Regions from separate parts of the Anaerobacillus sp. 63XJN7_5_ISO-PGPR-S23-430 genome, predicted to be linked through region 1. Evidence: riboswitches for the same ligand, from Rfam matches in the RefSeq annotation. Region 1 holds a riboswitch; each other region holds the start of a gene.
What was found. A riboswitch is a leader RNA that binds a small molecule or an ion and turns the genes downstream of it on or off. The one in region 1 is predicted to bind cobalamin.
Positions count from the first base shown of each region.

Region 2: it holds a riboswitch for cobalamin, as region 1 does, so the genes downstream of both, AC0VYJ_RS02255 (acyl-CoA thioesterase) here and AC0VYJ_RS20385 (ABC transporter substrate-binding protein) in region 1, are expected to answer to the same signal.
Region 3: it holds a riboswitch for cobalamin, as region 1 does, so the genes downstream of both, AC0VYJ_RS17995 (ribonucleoside-diphosphate reductase subunit alpha) here and AC0VYJ_RS20385 (ABC transporter substrate-binding protein) in region 1, are expected to answer to the same signal.

Region 1 covers NZ_CM149686.1:3,954,457-3,960,812, reverse strand. The annotation lists gene AC0VYJ_RS20400 (M56 family metallopeptidase) at 1-372, shown strand, start outside; gene AC0VYJ_RS20395 (DoxX family protein) at 432-821, shown strand; gene AC0VYJ_RS20390 (DsbA family protein) at 833-1,537, shown strand; cobalamin riboswitch at 1,678-1,862, shown strand; gene AC0VYJ_RS20385 (ABC transporter substrate-binding protein) at 2,001-2,984, shown strand; gene AC0VYJ_RS20380 (FecCD family ABC transporter permease) at 2,968-4,008, shown strand; gene AC0VYJ_RS20375 (adenosylcobinamide amidohydrolase) at 4,011-5,480, shown strand; gene cbiB (adenosylcobinamide-phosphate synthase CbiB) at 5,477-6,356, shown strand, end outside.
Region 2 covers NZ_CM149686.1:413,870-420,225, forward strand. The annotation lists gene AC0VYJ_RS02240 (threonine/serine exporter family protein) at 1-195, shown strand, start outside; gene AC0VYJ_RS02245 (DoxX family protein) at 298-723, shown strand; gene AC0VYJ_RS02250 (DsbA family protein) at 739-1,404, shown strand; cobalamin riboswitch at 1,578-1,761, shown strand; gene AC0VYJ_RS02255 (acyl-CoA thioesterase) at 1,876-2,370, shown strand; gene AC0VYJ_RS02260 (AI-2E family transporter) at 2,655-3,734, shown strand; gene AC0VYJ_RS02265 (LLM class flavin-dependent oxidoreductase) at 3,811-4,806, opposite strand; gene AC0VYJ_RS02270 (CoA-disulfide reductase) at 5,046-6,356, shown strand, end outside.
Region 3 covers NZ_CM149686.1:3,441,602-3,447,957, forward strand. The annotation lists gene AC0VYJ_RS17990 (ribonucleotide-diphosphate reductase subunit beta) at 1-549, opposite strand, end outside; gene AC0VYJ_RS17995 (ribonucleoside-diphosphate reductase subunit alpha) at 564-2,795, opposite strand; cobalamin riboswitch at 2,932-3,106, opposite strand; gene AC0VYJ_RS18000 (hypothetical protein) at 3,327-3,455, shown strand; gene AC0VYJ_RS18005 (sensor histidine kinase) at 3,464-4,834, opposite strand; gene AC0VYJ_RS18010 (response regulator transcription factor) at 4,773-5,459, opposite strand; gene AC0VYJ_RS18015 (hypothetical protein) at 5,606-6,136, opposite strand; gene AC0VYJ_RS18020 (mechanosensitive ion channel family protein) at 6,240-6,356, opposite strand, start outside.

The sequences.
Region 1 (6,356 bases):
CATCAGCAGCATCGTGATCCATTGAAAAAATTTATCATCACCCTTCTCGTCCACGCGCTTTGGTACGTGCCGATTTTGAAATGGGTATCAAATCACTATCACACGCTACGCGAAATTGCCGCGGATCGGTTTGCGATGAAAGAAGCAAATATGCTTGATCTTAGTAGCGCGTTATTAAAACTATTAAAAAGCGATCACAGACAGCGTCATGCTTTTGCTGTATCTTTTGCGGAAACGTCTGTGAACGATCGCATACAACATATTCTTGCGCCAGAAAAAGAAGTGCACGTAACGTTGCCTGTTGGGACAGTACTTTACTCACTTTATATTGTGTTAGGGTTATCCATCATGTTTATGGTGGCGACACCCTAATTCTTTTTCGGAAACAAACACTACATATCGTAGTGTTAAAATTAGGAGGGAATTAATTTATGAATTTATCACAAAACGTTGCCCTTGTCGTACTACGAATCGTTCTCGGTCTTATTTTTACGGTTCACGGCCTAGATAAATTTGCTGGAGGGATTGGAAATACCGCTGGATTTTTCGAGAGCATTGGCATTTTGGGTGGTTTAGCGTATGTCGTTGCAACGATTGAACTAGTCGGAGGTCTTCTTATGATCGTAGGACTAGGCACACGCATTGTTTCTTTGCTTTTCATGATCGTCATGCTAGGAGCGATCTTTACGGTTAAACTAACGACAGGATTTATCGGAGGGTATGAATTGGATCTTGCTCTTCTCGGTATGTCAGTCGCTGTTTTGATTAGCGGAGGTGGAGCCATTTCCGTTGATTACAAATACTTTTCGAAACAATCATAGGAGGAAGAATCATGGCAAATAAGAATAAGAAAAAGCAACCGAACAAGCAAACAATAGCTAATGCGCAGAAAAAATCGAAAGCATGGATCTACTGGTTAGTGGCCGCTGTCGCTGCAGTTATCGTAATCGTGATCGTCGTTTCAAGCGGCTCGAGTTCTGATGGTTCAGAGGAAAAAGCGATGGAGCAACCATTTCTCGGTGATGAAAATGCGCAGGTAGAAGTGATTGAATTTGGAGATTACAAATGTCCTTACTGTAAAGCATTCGAACAGTCTTTTTTCCCGCAAATTGATCAAGAGTTAATTCAAACAGGGGAAATCAAATTCTCGTTTATCAACTATCCATTTATTAATGTTGATTCCGATCGCTCAGCGGAATTTGCTGAAGTGGTGTACCAGGAGCTTGGGAATGACGTGTTCTGGGAATTCCACTCATTAATGTATGAAAAGCAAACAGAAGGCACGGAAAAGCAGGACATCTACACAGAAGATTACCTTGTAGACACGCTAAAAGAAGTGACTGATGAAGAAAAAGCTGAACAGGTTCTTGCAGCTTTTAAAGATGGCGAAGGAGAAGCGGCGATCGACTACGACTTATCGAAAGCCCGTGATCTCGACGTTACTGGCACACCAGCTCTCTTTGTGAACGGCGAGCCGTTTGAAGGACAAACAATTGATGACCTGAAGAAAATGGTAGAAGAAGCGAAGGAAGAGTAAAGGAATTACCATCATTGTCCACCGTGGGTGGACAATGATGGTTTTTTGTTTGTGAAGGGGGTCAGGCGCGAGCCTGACCCCCTCAAAACACAACTGTTCCCCCCACTCCCGCAATCATGTATAATAAACCTGTTACCAATTACATAGTGATCGATTCAGGTGTCTTTTCAATGAAGACTTAATAGGGAAGCTGGTGCAATTCCAGCGCGGTCCCGCCACTGTAAATGGTCGCCTGCTGCAGAATCCACTGTTCGTAACAGCGAATGGGAAGGAGCAGCATGCGATAACCATGAGCCAGGAGACCTGCCTGAGTCTAGCGCGAACAGCCTACGAGGATAGGGATGTGCGAACGGATTCAGGTGCTGCCTTTGGCACACCGTTACTTCCATTCGACCATCTTCATGCCCTCGTGCGTGGGGATTTTTTAGTTTAGAGACATCAGAAAACAGGAGGAGAAACACACATGAAAAAGCTTTATTCACTACTCGTTTTACTTTTTCTCGTTACAGGAATCATCGCAGGTTGCGGAGCGAGTGAAGAGAACAGCGCGACAAATGAAGGAAATGCGAATACAGAGCAAGCTGAACAGTCAGAAGATAGCGCTTTCCCAGTAACGATAACGGATGCATTGGACCAGGATGTTACGATCGAAAAAGATCCTGAAAAAATTGTCTCCTTAATCCCGAGTAACACTGAGATCCTTTTCGACCTGGGAGCAGGGGAAGAAGTCGTTGGCGTATCTGACTTCGCCAACTATCCGGAAGAAACGGCTGATATCGAAAAAATCGGCGGCATGGAATTTAACGTGGAGAAAATCATTTCTCTAAAGCCTGATCTCGTACTTGCACACGGCTCAAGCGCACATAACTCAGAAGCAGGTCTACAGCAGCTTCGTGATGCTGGAATCACCGTACTCGTTGTGAACGATGCGAAAAGCTTCGATGAAGTGTACGCTTCCATCGAAATGATCGGACAAGCAACTGGTGAAACGGAAGAAGCGGAAACAACGATCGATGAAATGAAGCAAGATCTTGAAGACATTCAAGCAAAAGCAGAAAGCATTAGTGAAGAAGATCAGAAAAATGTCTTCGTCGAAGTTGCCCCTGCGCCTGAAATCTACTCTCCAGGGAAGAATACGTTTATGGATGACATGCTAACGATGATTCACGCGAAGAACGTGACGCACGATCAGGAAGGCTGGAACCAGGTGGATCAGGAAGCGATTATCGAAGCGAATCCTGACGTGATCATCACAACGTACGGCTACTATACAGAGAAGCCAGTTGAACAAGTGTTAAGCCGCGACGGCTGGCAGGACGTAACGGCTGTCAAAGAAGAGCAGGTTGTTGACGTACACTCTGACCTCGTTACGCGCTCTGGCCCTCGTCTTACTGAAGGAGTAGAGGAACTTGCAAAAGCGGTTTACCCGGATGTTTTTGCTGAATAAACGGTTCATTGCCTATCCGATTGCGATAGCACTCTTAATTGGTGCCATGCTCCTTGGCATTTCAATCGGTACTGTTTCAGTTCCAGTGCTTACCATTCTAAAATTAATCGGAAGCGAAGTTTTGCACCTTCCATTCATAGGCAAAACCGATCCAATGTTTACAACAATTGTGATGGATATTCGCTTGCCGCGCGTCATTTTGGCAGGTCTTGTGGGGGCGTCTCTTGCGATAGCAGGGGCCGCCTTTCAAGGTCTTTTGCGTAATCCACTAGCGGATCCGTACGTGCTCGGCGTTTCATCCGGAGCATCAGTTGGAGCGGTACTCGTGCTGTTTTTCAACCTGTCCATTCCGTTTGTCGGCATGTTCACCCTACCAGTTATGAGCATCGCTGCATCGATTCTCACGATTTTTCTCGTGCTCTTTTTCGCACGACAAATAGAGCGATCGATGCGCGTGGAGACGATCATCCTAACAGGAATTGTGTTTAGCTCATTTCTTGGCTCACTTCTGTCACTTATGATCGCTTTAACTGGAGAGGAGCTTCGTCAAATTATCGGCTGGCTCCTTGGAAGCGTGTCGATGCGAGGATGGGAATATATCGGAATTATTCTTCCCTTTTTCATCATCGGCTCAGGGATCCTGCTCTTTAGCAGCAGGGAGCTGAACGCAATGTCGTTTGGTGAAGAACGCGCTCAGCATATCGGCGTGAACGTCGCGAAACGAAAGCTTTGGATTCTCATCGGCGGCTCGATTTTAACAGGGGCAGCTGTTGCGGTTTCAGGAACGATTGGTTTCGTTGGCCTTGTGATTCCGCATTTAACGCGCCTTCTATGGGGCCCGGATCACAGGCATTTACTGCCACTATCCATTTTACTTGGAGCTGCTTTTCTGATCATCGCTGATTTGATTTCACGAACGATCATTTCACCAACTGAACTACCGATTGGCGTCATCACATCGCTCATCGGTGCCCCGGTGTTTGCCATTATTTTAATACGAAGACGTAAGGAAAGAAGAGGATAAGCATGCTAAGCGTACATTCTGTTACAGGAGGATACCCCGGTCACGACGTACTTGATGACATTTCGTTTGATGTGAATCAAGGTGAGCTTCTCGGGATCGTTGGACCAAACGGAAGCGGCAAAACGACTATTTTTAAAATGGTTAGCGGCATTCTAAAGGCAAAGTCCGGCTCAATCATGCTCAAAGATAAGCCGCTCTCAAGCTACTCAGCGAAACAGCTAGCGCGCGTGCTCGCGGTTCTTCCACAGCATGCGGATCAGGCTTTTCCTTATACCGTTAAAGAAACCGTTTCGCTCGGACGCTACGCCCATCAGACGGGATGGTTTCAAATGTGGAGCGAGCATGACGAGGCGGTTGTACAGCGTACAATGGAGCAAACGGGAATCGCCGCCTTCGCGGATAACTACGTGAACGAACTCTCAGGCGGTGAGCGTCAGCGCGTCTTTCTCGCACAGGCGCTTGCGCAGGAACCCGAGATTCTCTTATTAGACGAGCCGACGAACCACCTCGACCTTTCTTATCAAAAAGAACTGCTCGATCTCTTAAAAAAATGGACGCGCGAACAGGGGCTAACGGTGATTTCGATTTTTCACGACTTGAATCTGGCAGGTCTGTACTGTGACCGCCTACTTCTTCTTGAAAATGGGAAAATCAACATGCACAACAAGCCAAATGACGTCCTAAACGAACAGCGCATTCAATCGGTTTATCGGACAAAAATTGAAAAGCATCCGCATCCGACCGTTCCAAAGCCACAAATGCTCTTATTACCAGAAAAACAGGCAGAGGATCAACGCGATCTCACTATTGATGAGCGCTACCTTGAGCGGTCAGAAAACATGATCACGCTCACGACACCATTTCCGCTTCGGACGATGTCTTCGGGTGTTGTAGGATCTGGTACTGGCTGGTATCGCACATTCGTCAACCGCCACGTCCCTAAAAGCTACAGCTGCTCAGATCATAAAGAAGAAATGGCGACGTTTTTAGAGGAGCATGACATCGATCCGACAGAAACAGTTGGCATGATGACGGCTGTTCGACTAGAGGATGTCTCTTACCGCTTAATAGAAGATGAAGGCGTTTCGGTGTTTGTCGTTGTAACGGCAGGCGTTGGAAACGCCGTCGATGCATCGAAAAGCGCAGAGCACGTATACGAGCCGCTCCCTGGAACGATCAACACGTGGATTTTCGTGAACGGAACGCTCACAGATGAAGCATTCATCCAAAGCATCATGACCGCAACGGAATCAAAAGTTAAAGTCATGCACGACCAGCAAGTAAAAGACTCGGTGACAGGCACCATAGCAACAGGTACTTCTACAGACAGCATTCTGATCGCCGCGACACAGCGTGGACAGCATCAGGCATACGCGGGCACGATCACAACGCTCGGAAAATTGATTAGCCTCGGCGTTTACAACTGTACGACAGAGGCACTTGAAAAGTACCGTACGAGGCTCTCGCTATGATCATGTATCACCTTCTTGCGATTAGCCTGGCTTTTTTTCTAGATCTGCTGATTGGCGATCCACCAAAATGGCCGCATCCAGTGAAGTGGTTTGGCTCACTTATCAGCTTTCTCGACAAACGCTGGAACTATGGTGCGAACCGCAAACAAAAAGGTGCCCTCATGACGCTCACCGTTCTTGTCGTCGTGATCACTCTAACCGGTTTGACCGTTTTTCTTGCTTACAACCTTCACCCGCTTGTGGGGATTTTCTTTGAAGGTATTCTCATCGCAACTACGATTTCGCAGAAAAGCTTGCGACAGGCGGCACTGGACGTATATAAGCCGCTTCAGCAAGGCGATATGACAGAAGCACGACGCAAGCTTTCCTGGATCGTTGGTCGTGATACAGATCATCTCGATGAAAGTGAAATCGTGCGAGGCACTGTTGAAACGGTCGCTGAGAACACTAGCGACGGCATTACAGCACCGCTATTTTGGGCGCTCATCGGCGGTAGCGTTGGGGCGGTGGCCTACCGAGCGATTAACACGTGTGATTCAATGGTTGGCTATCGAAACGAAAAATACGAAGCATTTGGCTATACCTCTGCGAAGCTTGATGACGCTGTGAACTGGATTCCAAGTCGCATCACAGGCTGCTGTATGATGCTTTCCATAAAGCCGGAGCATACCGCAAGAAGCCGCGCCTGGCACGTTCTATTTCGCGATGCAAAACAGCATCCGAGTCCAAACAGCGGCTGGGGTGAAGCGGCAACGGCAGCGCTTCTCGGCGTGCAGCTTGGCGGGATGAACACATATAAAGGCATCGTTTCAAACCGTGCGCTTATCGGTGACGCCATCATTAAGCTAAGCGCCATACATATTGCAAAAGCGATTG
Region 2 (6,356 bases), 760 kb from region 1:
GGGATTATTCCGCTTGTTCCAGGTGGTCTGGCTTACGATGCGATGAGGAATTTCGTTCAAAATGATTACAATAGTGCCATTAACCTTGCAGCCAGAGCATTTATGATATCGGGATCCATTGCAGTAGGGTTAGTATTTTCGGAAGTGATCAATCAAATCATACGGCATTCCACACTCGCAAGGGGGCAGAAATAGGTCTTCATCCTTTTGCAATGTAGGCATTCATTATGATAACGTTTAGTTGGATAACTGTGTCGAACGGTGTCAAATAATGTTAGTATCTGGGGAGGATCAATAATGAAAACCTATCCCCATCTCGGGTTGTTAACAATTCGATTGGTCGTAGGTATGCTTTTTTTTGCTCATGGTTTTTTAAAGTTTTCTGAAGGGATCACGAATACAGTAGCTTTTTTTGAGACAATCGGTATTTCTGGTTTTCTTGCTTATGTTGTGGCTATAGTTGAGTTAACTGGAGGAGTTTTGATGATTCTCGGCTTAGGAACGCGAATTGTCAGCGTACTGTTTTCCATGATTTTATTAGGAGCTCTTCTCTTTGTAAAGAGATCAACTGGAATGCTGGGCGGTTATGAACTAGACATTGCTTTTCTAGCTATGTCAGTGTCTTTATTTCTAGGAGGCGGCGGTCCATATAGTCTTTCAACATACCTTAAGAGAAAAGGTTGGTCGTTTAAGATCGATCAGGAGAAAGTAACAAAGGATTAAAGAGGAAGTGACTGAATGGCTAAACCAAAAAAGAAGTTAAAACCGGGTGCCAGATGGTTATTATTATTTGCGGGACTCGTTATTCTATTTTTGTTTATTAACTTTCTGTTTCATCCATTTGCAAATACAAAAGGATTTAAATTAGATTCTCAACCGCACTTGGGTGAGGAAACAGCGCCAGTTGAAATTGTGCAATTTGGTGATTATAAATGCTCTTCATGTCAATCCTTTAATGAATCTTTGCTTCCAAAAATCCAAGAGGAATTATTAGCAACTGAGAAAGCAAAATTTTACTTTGTCCATTATCCGTTCCTCTATAAAGATTCCACGAGGGCTGCTGAATTTGCTGAGGTTGTTTATCAAGAATTAGGTAATGATGTATTTTGGCAATTTCATCATGTTCTGTATGACAAACATAAAAAAGGATCTGAGACGAAAGATGTTTTAACTGAATCTTTCTTAACGAAAACCCTTAGTGGTCTAGTTAGTGAAGAAGAAACGGACAGAGTTGTTAAAGCCTATAAGAGTGGTGCAGGTGAGAAACGAGTAGAAGCTGACCTTGCTTATGCAAATAAAAAGAATGTTTCAGAAACGCCTACCTTATTTGTAGATGGTAAGCGTTTTGACGGAACTAGTTTATCTGAATTAAAACAAATGGTTGAGGATTCAACCGACGAATAAATAAAGGCGCTGTGAAGGCGTCTTTTTTTTGTTGCATTCTAATTAATTGGTTCCTCTGCAGGCGGAAAAATCATTAAATAAACGTTTGTTTAAGGTATAAATAGTTAAACAAACGTTTGATTAACGAATGGTATTGACTTTTGGATCCCCGGCATGAAGAATAGAGAAGTACAATTGAATAAAATGGAAAAGGTGTACTGATTCCAGTACTTAATAGGGAAATTGGTGAAAATCCAATGCGGTCCCGCCACTGTAAGAAGTAAGGACGGTGCGTTACCCCACTTATCAATGATAGGGAAGGGGCATTCGTTCAACAAAGCTTCAAGCCAGGAGACCTGCCTTTTCTAAAGCACTGATTGACCTACGGACGATAGGGGGGTGTAACGGAGAAGACTGGGAAAAGTCTATTTGTTATGCATGCTCTTATGAAAAGAGTATGCATTTTTTATTGTTTAGAAAAGGAGAGATGATATGAAAAAGAATGTAAGCGAATCAAGAGTGTATAAGAGCAGCCGTATTTTTCCGCCTGACCTTAACAGCCATGGAACATTATTTGGGGGTAAACTCCTTGCCGATATGGATATGCTAGCATCAATCGCGGCGACAAGGCATTCTCGTCTAGAATGCGTGACAGTGTCTATGGATACGGTGGAGTTTTTACATCCTATAACGGAAGAGGATTCGATTCATTATGAAGCTTTTGTCATATGGACAGGTAAAAGCTCAATGGAAGTTTTTGTGAAAGTAAACGCCGAACACCTTTTAACGGGTGCCAATCGTATAGCAGCGACGTGTTTTATTACGTTTGTAGCCCTTCTCGACGGTAGACCAATGAAAGTACCTGGAATTCAGCCGGAAACTGAAGGGGAAAAGCAGCTTAACGAGCTAGCCCAAAAAAGAGCTCAAACAAGATTAGATCGTAAAGAAACAAGCAAGAATCTAGGGGGAATCCTAACGTTGTTATAACCAGAAAAGAGGGCTGGAGTATTCCGGCTCTCTTTTGTTAGTCGTGAGACATTTTATCGTTATATTTTGGTTCATTCCTAAAAGATGGTAGTTTTGTATTTAAAACCACATTTAGCTGATTGGAGAGGGAATCACCCCTCACTCTTATAGAAACAATATTTACGAGAGAGGTTCCTTTTTAGATCCCCTGGAATCGGAAACTTTTTGTGGAAATCAAGTTAGTAAAAGAGTGTTGAGTGGTATAGGGATGAGAGTGAAATGAATAAAAACAAAGGAGACGGCCAATGTGGATTAGACATGATTTCTTCAAGTATATAACAGGTATTATTCTATTATTAATCTGTTTTTTCTTTTTGACAGAATTAGATTTATTGAAACCGGTGAAAACAATTATAGGTACATTGTTTTATCCAGTACTAATTGCTGGTTTTTTGTATTATGCAATCAAGCCTATTGTTAAGTTATTAAAAAAGATTCCATTTGTATCAGATATTGTCGCGATTTTAATTGTGTTTATAGGGATTGCGGGTATCCTCTATACTGGATTCACTTTTCTAGCAAATCCGATTCAGAGTCAGGTTTCAGAGTTTTCGAAGGAGTTGCCTGAGAAGCTGAAAGAATCAGCAAAAGAAGCTGAGAAAATGATGGAGAAAAATGATATGGGGATGCTTTCTGTAGAAAACCTTCAACAAAAAGCAACGAGCTATTTAGGTAATTTAACGCAAAGCCTCGGTGATCATATTATGCAGGTTGTGAGTGCATTAACAAGTGCTACGACAGTCCTTGTAATCGTACCTTTTGTCTTATTCTATTTTCTTAAAGATGATCATAAATTAAGCCCATTTCTCCTAAGATTTATTCCAAATAAACATCAGGGTGAAGGAGAACAGATCCTTCATAAGGTTGATAAAACTTTATCGGCCTATATTATCGGACAAATTATTGTAGCAATCGTAGACGGTGTCCTAATGTATGTTGGTTATTTAATCATTGGACTACCTTATGCATTAATATTAGGACTATTTGTGATGATCACAGCAGTGGTCCCATTTTTCGGACCAATTATTGGTGTGATACCTGCTCTGGTTGTCGCTTTAACACAAGAACCGATGTTAGCCTTGTATGTGATTATTATTACGATAGTTGTTCAACAGTTAGAAGGAAACCTGGTAGCGCCTGTTGTCTTAGGTAAAAGGTTAAACATACACCCTTTAACCATCATTTTACTACTAATTGTAGCAGCGGCTTTATATGGGTTCATTGGGATGCTGATTGCTATTCCACTTTACTCCGTCATTAAGGTCATCGTTAAGAATTTCTATGAATTTTATCGAATACGGCATCGATCCGAATTAACTGAATAACGGTAAAAGCCCCTACTTCATTGAGAAGTAGGGGCTTTTATTTGAGTAACACCTAAAAACATGTTGAGTAATCGCCTTATAAATAAATATGTGCAAGACGCTCATATGATTTTCTTCGCTCATCAAAATCATGTATGTTTGTGAGAACCATGAATTCTTCAGTTTGATAGTGTTCGGCTAATTCGTCGATTTTCTTCTTTACTGTTTCTCTAGATCCGATTATCATTCGTTTTCGATTATTTTTTATTCGTTCTTCTTCCGTTACTGTATAACGGTGCTGTTTAGCTTCGTCAATGGATGGCACTCGACTATCAAGACCTTTTTCTACTCGCAGAAGCCAGAGATCCTGACTTAAAGCAAGTTCTTCCGCCTCTTCGTCAGTTTCTCCACATACGACGAATAGGGCAATAATAGCTGAAGGAGAAGGACTATAATAAGTAGGTTGGAACAGTTGATAGTAAGTTTGGAGGGCGTTTTTACCTCGATCAGGTTTAATAAAATGCCCAAAGACATAGCCAATGCCCAATTCTGCTGCTTTTTTAGCACTATTCTCACCCATACCTAATAGCCAAAGAGAAGGGGGTGAGTCGGTTTGAGGAGCTGCTTTTATGCCGGCAAACTCGTGTCCTCTCGGCATAGAGTCAGTCAAGTAGTGGGAGAGCTCTTCTAATTGACGTGGGAATTCATTCAAGCTTTTATTAATGCCATCTGTTAAAGCTAATCGTGTTTTTGCTGTACCACCGGGTGAACGGCCGACTCCAAGGTCAACACGTCCTGGATGAAGAGCTTCTAGTTGTCGGAAATTCTCTGCCACTTTGAATGGACTATATTGTGGAAGCAGGACACCACCAGAGCCTACCTTGATATTAAAGGTTGAGGCTGCGATGTGAGACATCATAATCTCTGGAGAGGTGCTGGCAAGCCCTTTTGTACTATGGTGTTCTGCAAACCAGTATCGGTAGTATCCAAGAGCTTCTGCAGTACGTGCGAGTTCACGCGTATGCTCAAGTGTTTTATAGGCATCACTCCCTGAAGGTATAGGGACTTGATCAAGAATGCTTAATGTAACCATGGTCAGACTCCTTCCGCTTTATTAAGTAGTATTAACCTTCTATCATTATCGTAACGCGATAGGAAGGTATGTGATAGTAAGACGACTTTGTGTTTAAAATTTATTGTGAAACATTGAACAAACTTATTGCAATTAATACAAAAGGAACATATAATTACAATATAGAAATTGTGAAACACATCACATGATTGCGTCCTTTTATGTGAAATAATTCACAATTATACAAGGAGGAATTATTGATGAAAGTAGCAGTTGTTGGATGTACACATGCCGGAACGGCCGCAGTTACGAATATAGCAACACGTTATCCTGAAGCAGATATTACGGTTTATGAGCGTAATGATAATGTCTCTTTCTTATCTTGCGGAATTGCTCTTTATGTTGGAGGAGTTGTAAAAGATCCAAAAGGTTTATTCTATTCATCTCCTGAGAAGTTAGAAGAGATGGGTGTCACAATGAAAATGAAGCATGAAGTATTAGATATTGATTCTATAAACAATCGTATTAGCGTTAAGAATTTGAATACAAAAGAAGTGTTTGAGGATGATTACGATAAGCTTGTGATGGCGACAGGATCATGGCCGATTATTCCGCCTATTGAAGGAATTCAACTTAATAATATCCTTTTATCAAAAAACTATACCCAAGCTAATACAATTATCGAACGAGCAAAGGAAGCTAAACGCGTTACCGTTATTGGGGCAGGCTATATTGGAGTTGAGTTAGTAGAGGCTTTTCAGAAATATGGAAAAGAAGTAACCTTAATTGATGGAGAAGACCGTATCTTAAGTAAGTATCTTGATCCAGAGTTTACAGATATAATTGAAGAGGACTTCAAGACTCGTGGCATTCGTCTTGCGCTTAACGAAACAGTGACTCGTTTTGAAGGAGAGGAACACGTCTCTAAAGTTGTGACAACCCGTGGAGAATATGAAGCAGATCTCGTTATTCTTTCTGTAGGCTTTCGTCCGAACACAGATCTTCTTAAAGGGCAGATAGAGATGATGCCAAACGGGGCCATTATTGTAGATGAATATATGAGAACAAGTAAGGAAAATATTTTTGCTGCTGGCGATAGCTGTGCTATACAATACAATCCTACTGGTGAAAATGCGTATATTCCTTTAGCTACAAATGCTGTTCGAATGGGTACCCTCGTTGGACAGAACATTATGAAACCAACGATCAGATATATGGGCACTCAGGGGACATCTGGTTTACACCTTTTTGATCACAGTATGGCTTCTACTGGTTTAACCGAGAGGGCAGCTATTAGTGTGGGTAAGAATGTGAAAACAATCACAATAAAAGAAAACAATCGTCCAGAGTTTATGCCAGATTATGAAGTGATCACACTGAAGGTGGTTTATGAAGTGGATACGAGGAGAATTCTTGGAGCTCAAGTGATCTCTAAAGCAGACGTAACGCAATCAATTAATACACTCTCTGTTTGTATTCAAAACAAAATGACTATAGAAGAATTAGGATACATCGATTTCTTTTTCCAACCACATTTTAATAAACCGTGGAACTTTCTAAATCAGGCTGGT
Region 3 (6,356 bases), 510 kb from region 1:
AATAATGTCATAAACAATCGATTCAAAAAACGTTTGTGGTGTTGGATTTTTAACAAATGCTTCATAACCAGAAGCAATAAATTGGTTTCGTTCTAAGAGCACGTCATCATGCTTCCAATATTCAAAAATGCGGTCTTGCTCATTTTTATTTACAATGGAAGAAAGTACATAGCTATATGACTGATTATGTACAACTTCCTGGAACGAAAGCACCTGCATGAGCGCAGAAAGGCTTGAATCTGTTAAATAATCCGCAACCTTACTTGAATAATCAGTTTGAATCGAATCTAGGAAGGCAAGAAGGCCAATAATTTTCTTAAACGTATCTTGCTCATCTTCGCTTAATGCTTCCCATTGCTTCACGTCGTTCGACATATTAATTTCAAACGGAGTCCAAAAGTTTCCTAACATATTTTTGTACATAGGATATGCCCAGCTAAAACGGACATCATCCCAATTTAAAACGTTTGAGCTTTCCCCATTGATAATTCCAGTCGAGCTATTTGGTGCGGAGACATCGTATAGCTTTCTTTGTTGAATCGTAGTCAATTCCAATTCCTCCTTTAGCTTGCGCAACTTTCACAGTCGTCAATATCTACAGATGTACTTCGTGTATAGTAGGTTGTTTTCAAACCTTTTCTCCAGGCTGTTATATGAATGTTCAGTAAGTCTTTCGCTTTTACAGTACTTTGCACATAGATATTAAACGATATTGATTGGTCCACATGACGCTGTCTGGCTGCATTCTGCTCAATACTCCAAAGCTGATCAATGTGATAAGCCGATTTGTAATACCAGGTCGTTTCAGGTGAAAGATCAGGCGCTGTAACAGGAATTTTATAGTTCTTCTTTTCCTCAGAGTATTCTTTTTGAAAAATCGGATCGATTGATGCTGTTGATCCGGCTATTAAACTTGTTGAACTGTTAGGGGCAACCGCTAAAAGATAGGCGTTTCTGACACCATTCGTTTGGACCCTTTCCTTAAGGGACTGCCATTTTTCACTAACGTAACCTCGTTGATTAAAGTACTCCCCATTTTGCCAATCAGAGCCTTCAAAGAGAGAGTAGCTTCCTTTTTCAACGGCAAGCTCATGACTTGCCTGTATCGTTAAATAATTGATTGTTTCATATAGTTCGTCCGCATAGTCTGCCGCTTCATGACTTTCCCAGACAATCTCTTTTTTCGCAAGGAGGTGATGCCAACCAAACGTTCCAAGACCAATGCTTCTATACTTCTCATTCGTTAACTGGGCTTGAGGCACTTCGATCGTATTAATATCGATCACGTTATCCAGCATTCTTACTTGAATTGGAATTAATCGCTCTAGTGCATTAGCTGTAACCGCACGCCCAAGATTAATACTTGATAGATTACAAACGACATAGTCACCAGGCGTTTTCGTAATGATAATCTTACCGTCTTTCGTGAATTCCTCTTCAACGGTCGTTGCACTCATATTTTGCATAATTTCCGTACAAAGATTGGAAGCATAGATCATACCAGCATGCTTATTCGGATTCGCTCGATTCACCGTATCTCGATAGAACATATAAGGCGTCCCAGTTTCCAATTGTGATTTCATGACTCGCTTCATAATCTCAATAGCCGGCACGGTTTTTCTTGAAAGCTCAGGATGGTTCACACATTGCCTATATTTCATACGAAACTCTCCTGATCCTTTTTCTTTGTCATACACATCTTCTAGTGAAAAGCCCATCACCTGGCGTACTTCATGAGGATCAAATAAATGCCAGTCTCCACGGTCTTCCACTGCTTCCATAAAGATATCTGGAATACAAAGACCCGTGAAAAGATCATGTGTCCTCATTCGTTCGTCTCCGTTATTAAGCTTGGCATCAAGAAATTCGAAAACATCCTTATGCCAGACATCAAGATAAACAGCAACAGCACCTTGACGCTGTCCTAGCTGGTCTACGCTCACAGCTGTATTGTTTAATTGCTTCATCCACGGTAAAACCCCAGATGAATTTCCTTTAAACCCTTTAATATCACTACCACGAGAACGAATTTTCCCGAGATATGCTCCAATTCCTCCACCATTTTTCGAAACGGTCGCTACATCTGTATTGCTGTCATAGATTCCTCTAAGACTGTCATCCACCGTATCGATAAAGCATGAGCTTAGCTGTCCATAGCTTTTTCCTGCATTTGAAAGAGTAGGCGTTGCTACTGTCATATATAAATTAGATAGCGCCCAATACGCTTCTTCAATTAGATTTAATCTCTTATCTTTTGGTTCATTTACCATGAGCGTCATAGCAATGACTAGAAAGCGCTCTTGAGGTAATTCATACACATTCTTATCATGATCTGTAGCTAGATAGCGGTCTGCGAGCGTTCGTAGTCCGATGTATGTAAACAAACGATCTCTTGATGGCTCGATTAACTTAGCAACTTGCCCTACTTCATTCTTGGAATAAGACTGAAGGAGTGCCTTGTTATAAATCCCTTCATCTGTCAGCTGTTGAAGAAGGCGATAGAAGCTTCCCCCACCATATACCTCTTTCTCAGAACGATGTGAAAGAGATTTACGATAGAGCGAATGAAGATGAAAAGCTGCTGCCACATAAGTCCAGTCAGGTTCTGTTGCGCTGATTCGTTCAAGGGCATTTAAAACTAGAATGTTACCAACCTCTTCTTGCGTTGATTCTTCTGAAATACCATCAATTGTTTTTTCAATAAAACTCTCACTAGCAAGTGACGGGTACTCATCTAGGAGCGTTCTTACTTCCTCCATCATTTTTGTTACTGTCATTTCTGCTACAGTACTCATATACCTCTCTCCTTTATCCATCCAAAATAAAAAGCTCACTCTCGGAAGAGTGAGCCTGGAGAAAACGACAACGTATAAATGGACATACTCGTACATTTACCCTGCCATTTCTCACCCTCAACCCCCGAAGAATAGAAACGTTTTTGACTATACGGCAGGTCTACTGGCTTGTGCTTCTTCCTTGGCAAGCCTTCCCGGAATTAACTCCAGTGGTTTCTTGCCTCGTCCACACGACAGTTGCGGGGACAGCTCCGGATTCGACCGGATTCCCTATTAAGTCGTTCTACGACACCGTATACTCAATTATTAAATTACGTACATTTTACCCATATATAGTATTCCAAACATTTATATATCACTAAATATTGATAACTCCATCTTACATGATGCTTTAATTTAGCACAAGCTTTATTGTTACATTGACTTAGATTTATTTCAACTCTAAAGACACTCACCTATCACTTTCAACCTGCTCATGCATATATTGTTGATACCTAAAAAAGTTTCCTGAAGGAAAGAAAGGTGAGTATGATGAAAAGATCATCTTCGGTTAATTTTAAGAAATTGGCTGGCTATACACAACTCTGTCAGAAATTCGGTATTTTGAGTGAACAAGAAAGCAAAGAAATTCTACAAAAGTTAAGTGAGCATAAAACATAAAGTTCTAACTACGATTGAAAAGGAATCGAGATCACGATCCTTCCTCCCTTTTTATTGTCTTCGGCGTAAATGTTACCATTATGCTTTTCTACTATTGTTTTCGTAATCGATAGACCAATGCCAGAACCTGACTTGTCACCTGTATAAAATCGTTCAAAAACGCGCTCTGGATTCTCGCCAAAGCCTTTACCATCATCTTCAACCTCAATATAAACTTGACGATTATCTTGGTGGACATGTACTTCTATAACGGATGAAGCGAATCGAAGGGCATTACCGAAAATATTCATAAAAGCTTGCTTCATTTTATCACTGTCCATCTTAAGGTCTATGGTATGATCAATGTCATACCTTACCTCTATTTGCCGTTGATGTGCAAGTGGTTTTACCACAGTGATGACTTCCATCAACACGTGATGAAGATCGACTACTTCATAAGTAAAAGATTCATCTACTGTTTCTAACCTAGTTAAATAAGAAATGTCCTGCACGATCTTTTTTAAACGCTGCGTTTCTTTCACGATCACTTCAAGACTATACTCGACGTCCTGTCCTACGATTACTTCATCTAGAATCCCTTCCGCATTCCCTTGAATGGCCATTAGAGGTGTTTTTAATTCATGAGACGCATTTTGAAGGAATTCCTTCTGATCAAAATCATTTTTTCGAAGTTGCTCCGTTAGTTCTTGAAATGTCTTAGCAAGTTCATTGATTTCATCCTTTGTTTTAAGCGTCAACGGGGGTTGTTCCTTGCGCATCGTAAATTCCCTCATGTGATTGGCAAGTAATCGAGTTGGCCCCGCTATTCCTTTCTGCATAATAGCAGCAAGGAGCACGGCAACAGCAGCAGATACTAAAAGACTAACAGCCTGTGATTGCTGAATAATCCGATTGAAACCTTCAAGACTTTCTACCTTCGTAAATAGCACAATACTGCCAACTTGCTCTCGTGAAAGACTAATTGGCACTTCCTCTGTAACATATAATTTTCCTTTGTTTTCTTCATAATCAATTCGAACCACTTCATCGACATTCGAATAAATTGCCTTCTCGTTTGCATTATAAATTATAAATTGAGATGAGATTAAATTGCCTGCCATTTCAATTCTTCTGCGATCAAGTAACCCATTAGGTGGATTTTCGCCCTTCCACTGTCGATCTTCGAGCATCTGACTAATTTGCAATCCCTCTTTTTGCAGCTGTTCTCTCGTTTCGCGCACAAGATATTCTTGAAATAAATATTGAAATGAAATAGTAGTAATAAGCAGAATAACAACAATAAGAACGATATAACTAAGAAACAATTTGGTACCGATATTAAACTTCTTCATCGATTTTATAGCCGTACCCCCAAACTGTTGCAATCTTCGCTTGCGCATTTGCATCTGACATCTTTTTACGTAGCCTTTTCACAAGGTCATCAATAATCCTACCATCACCTACATATTGATAACCCCAAATGGCTTCAATTAATCTCTCTCTTGTAAACGGTTGTCCTGGATGTTGGAGGAGATAGGCGAGCACATCGTACTCTTTCGGCGTTAAAGGCATTTCTTCCTCATTCACTAATAACAGTCGTTTTTTCTTATTTAAACGTACGTTCTGAACAGTAATTTCTTGTGAAGAATGGTTTTTCTCTAGGCGATTCATCCGTTTGAATAGATTCTTAATACGCACAACAAGTTCTCTAGGGCTAAAAGGTTTCGTTAAGTAATCATCAGCGCCAAGTTCAAGGCCTAGTATCCGATCAAGCTCTTCATCTCTTGCGGAAACAACGATAACGGGAATGTAAGAATACTTTCTTAACCGTCGAAGGAGTTCAAGTCCATCAACATTTGGCATCATAATATCTAATACTAATAAATCGGGTTCAATTGTCTCTAGAGCACTTAACACTTCTGCCCCATCTGTAAAGGTTGAGACAATAAACCCTTCTTTTTTTAAATACTTCTCTAAAATATCACGTATATTTTGTTCATCATCTATCACAAAAACGTGCTGCATCTCTCTCAACTCCGTTCCCTTTTCACATCTTAGACGAAATGTGCTTTTCATACTCTTTATATTATCCTAGCCTTATCTGACAGTAAATCAGCCGCATGTCTTCAAAACATACGAAAGAGATAGGGGGCCCCTATCTCTCGCTAAGATTAGCTAAGTTTTTCAATCAGCTGATCAAGTATATCATTTTTTTGTTTCACAATTTCTTGAGCCTGCTCTCGCTTGGCTTCCATCTCTTCGCGCATTTCTTCTCTTGCGGCTTTCTCTTCGTCGGTTAACTCTGGACGCTCTCCACTTTCTTCAAGTTCCTGCTTCTTAGACTCTCTCTCTTCATGAGCAGCCTGTGCTTCATCATGCATCGCATCAAGCTGTGAGTTTAGATCAGCAAGCTCTTTCTGAAGCTCATCGACACCTTCAACACTAGAAGCATCCTGATCAAGCAAAAGGTCGATTAATTGATCTTTTTTCTCAGCAGTTGCCATTTTCAGTTCGCGATCTAGAGAGCGGTCTTCGAAGTGACCTCTTTTCCCATGATGTCCTCTAGGACCTGCCATCTCCTGGGTTTGCCCTACTGTTTGCTCTTCTATTTCAGTTGACTCGTCATCTGCCGCATTAACATTTGCTCCAGCTATCCCCCCAGCTAAAACCATAGAGGCAACACCAATCATCCATTTGTTCATCTTCATCAATCTCCCTTCATAGGTATGTTCTTACAATACCTATTATGGACAACAACTTACGAAGAAATTTGTAAGAATGATGTGAAAATGATGTGAGTTTGCTTTATCTCTTTTTTAATTGGTCGATCACTTTAGCATCCAAACTACGTACATGCAAATCACGCTGTGGAAACGGTATCTCAACGTTGTGATCTGCAAGAATTCGGTTAATGCGGAAGTT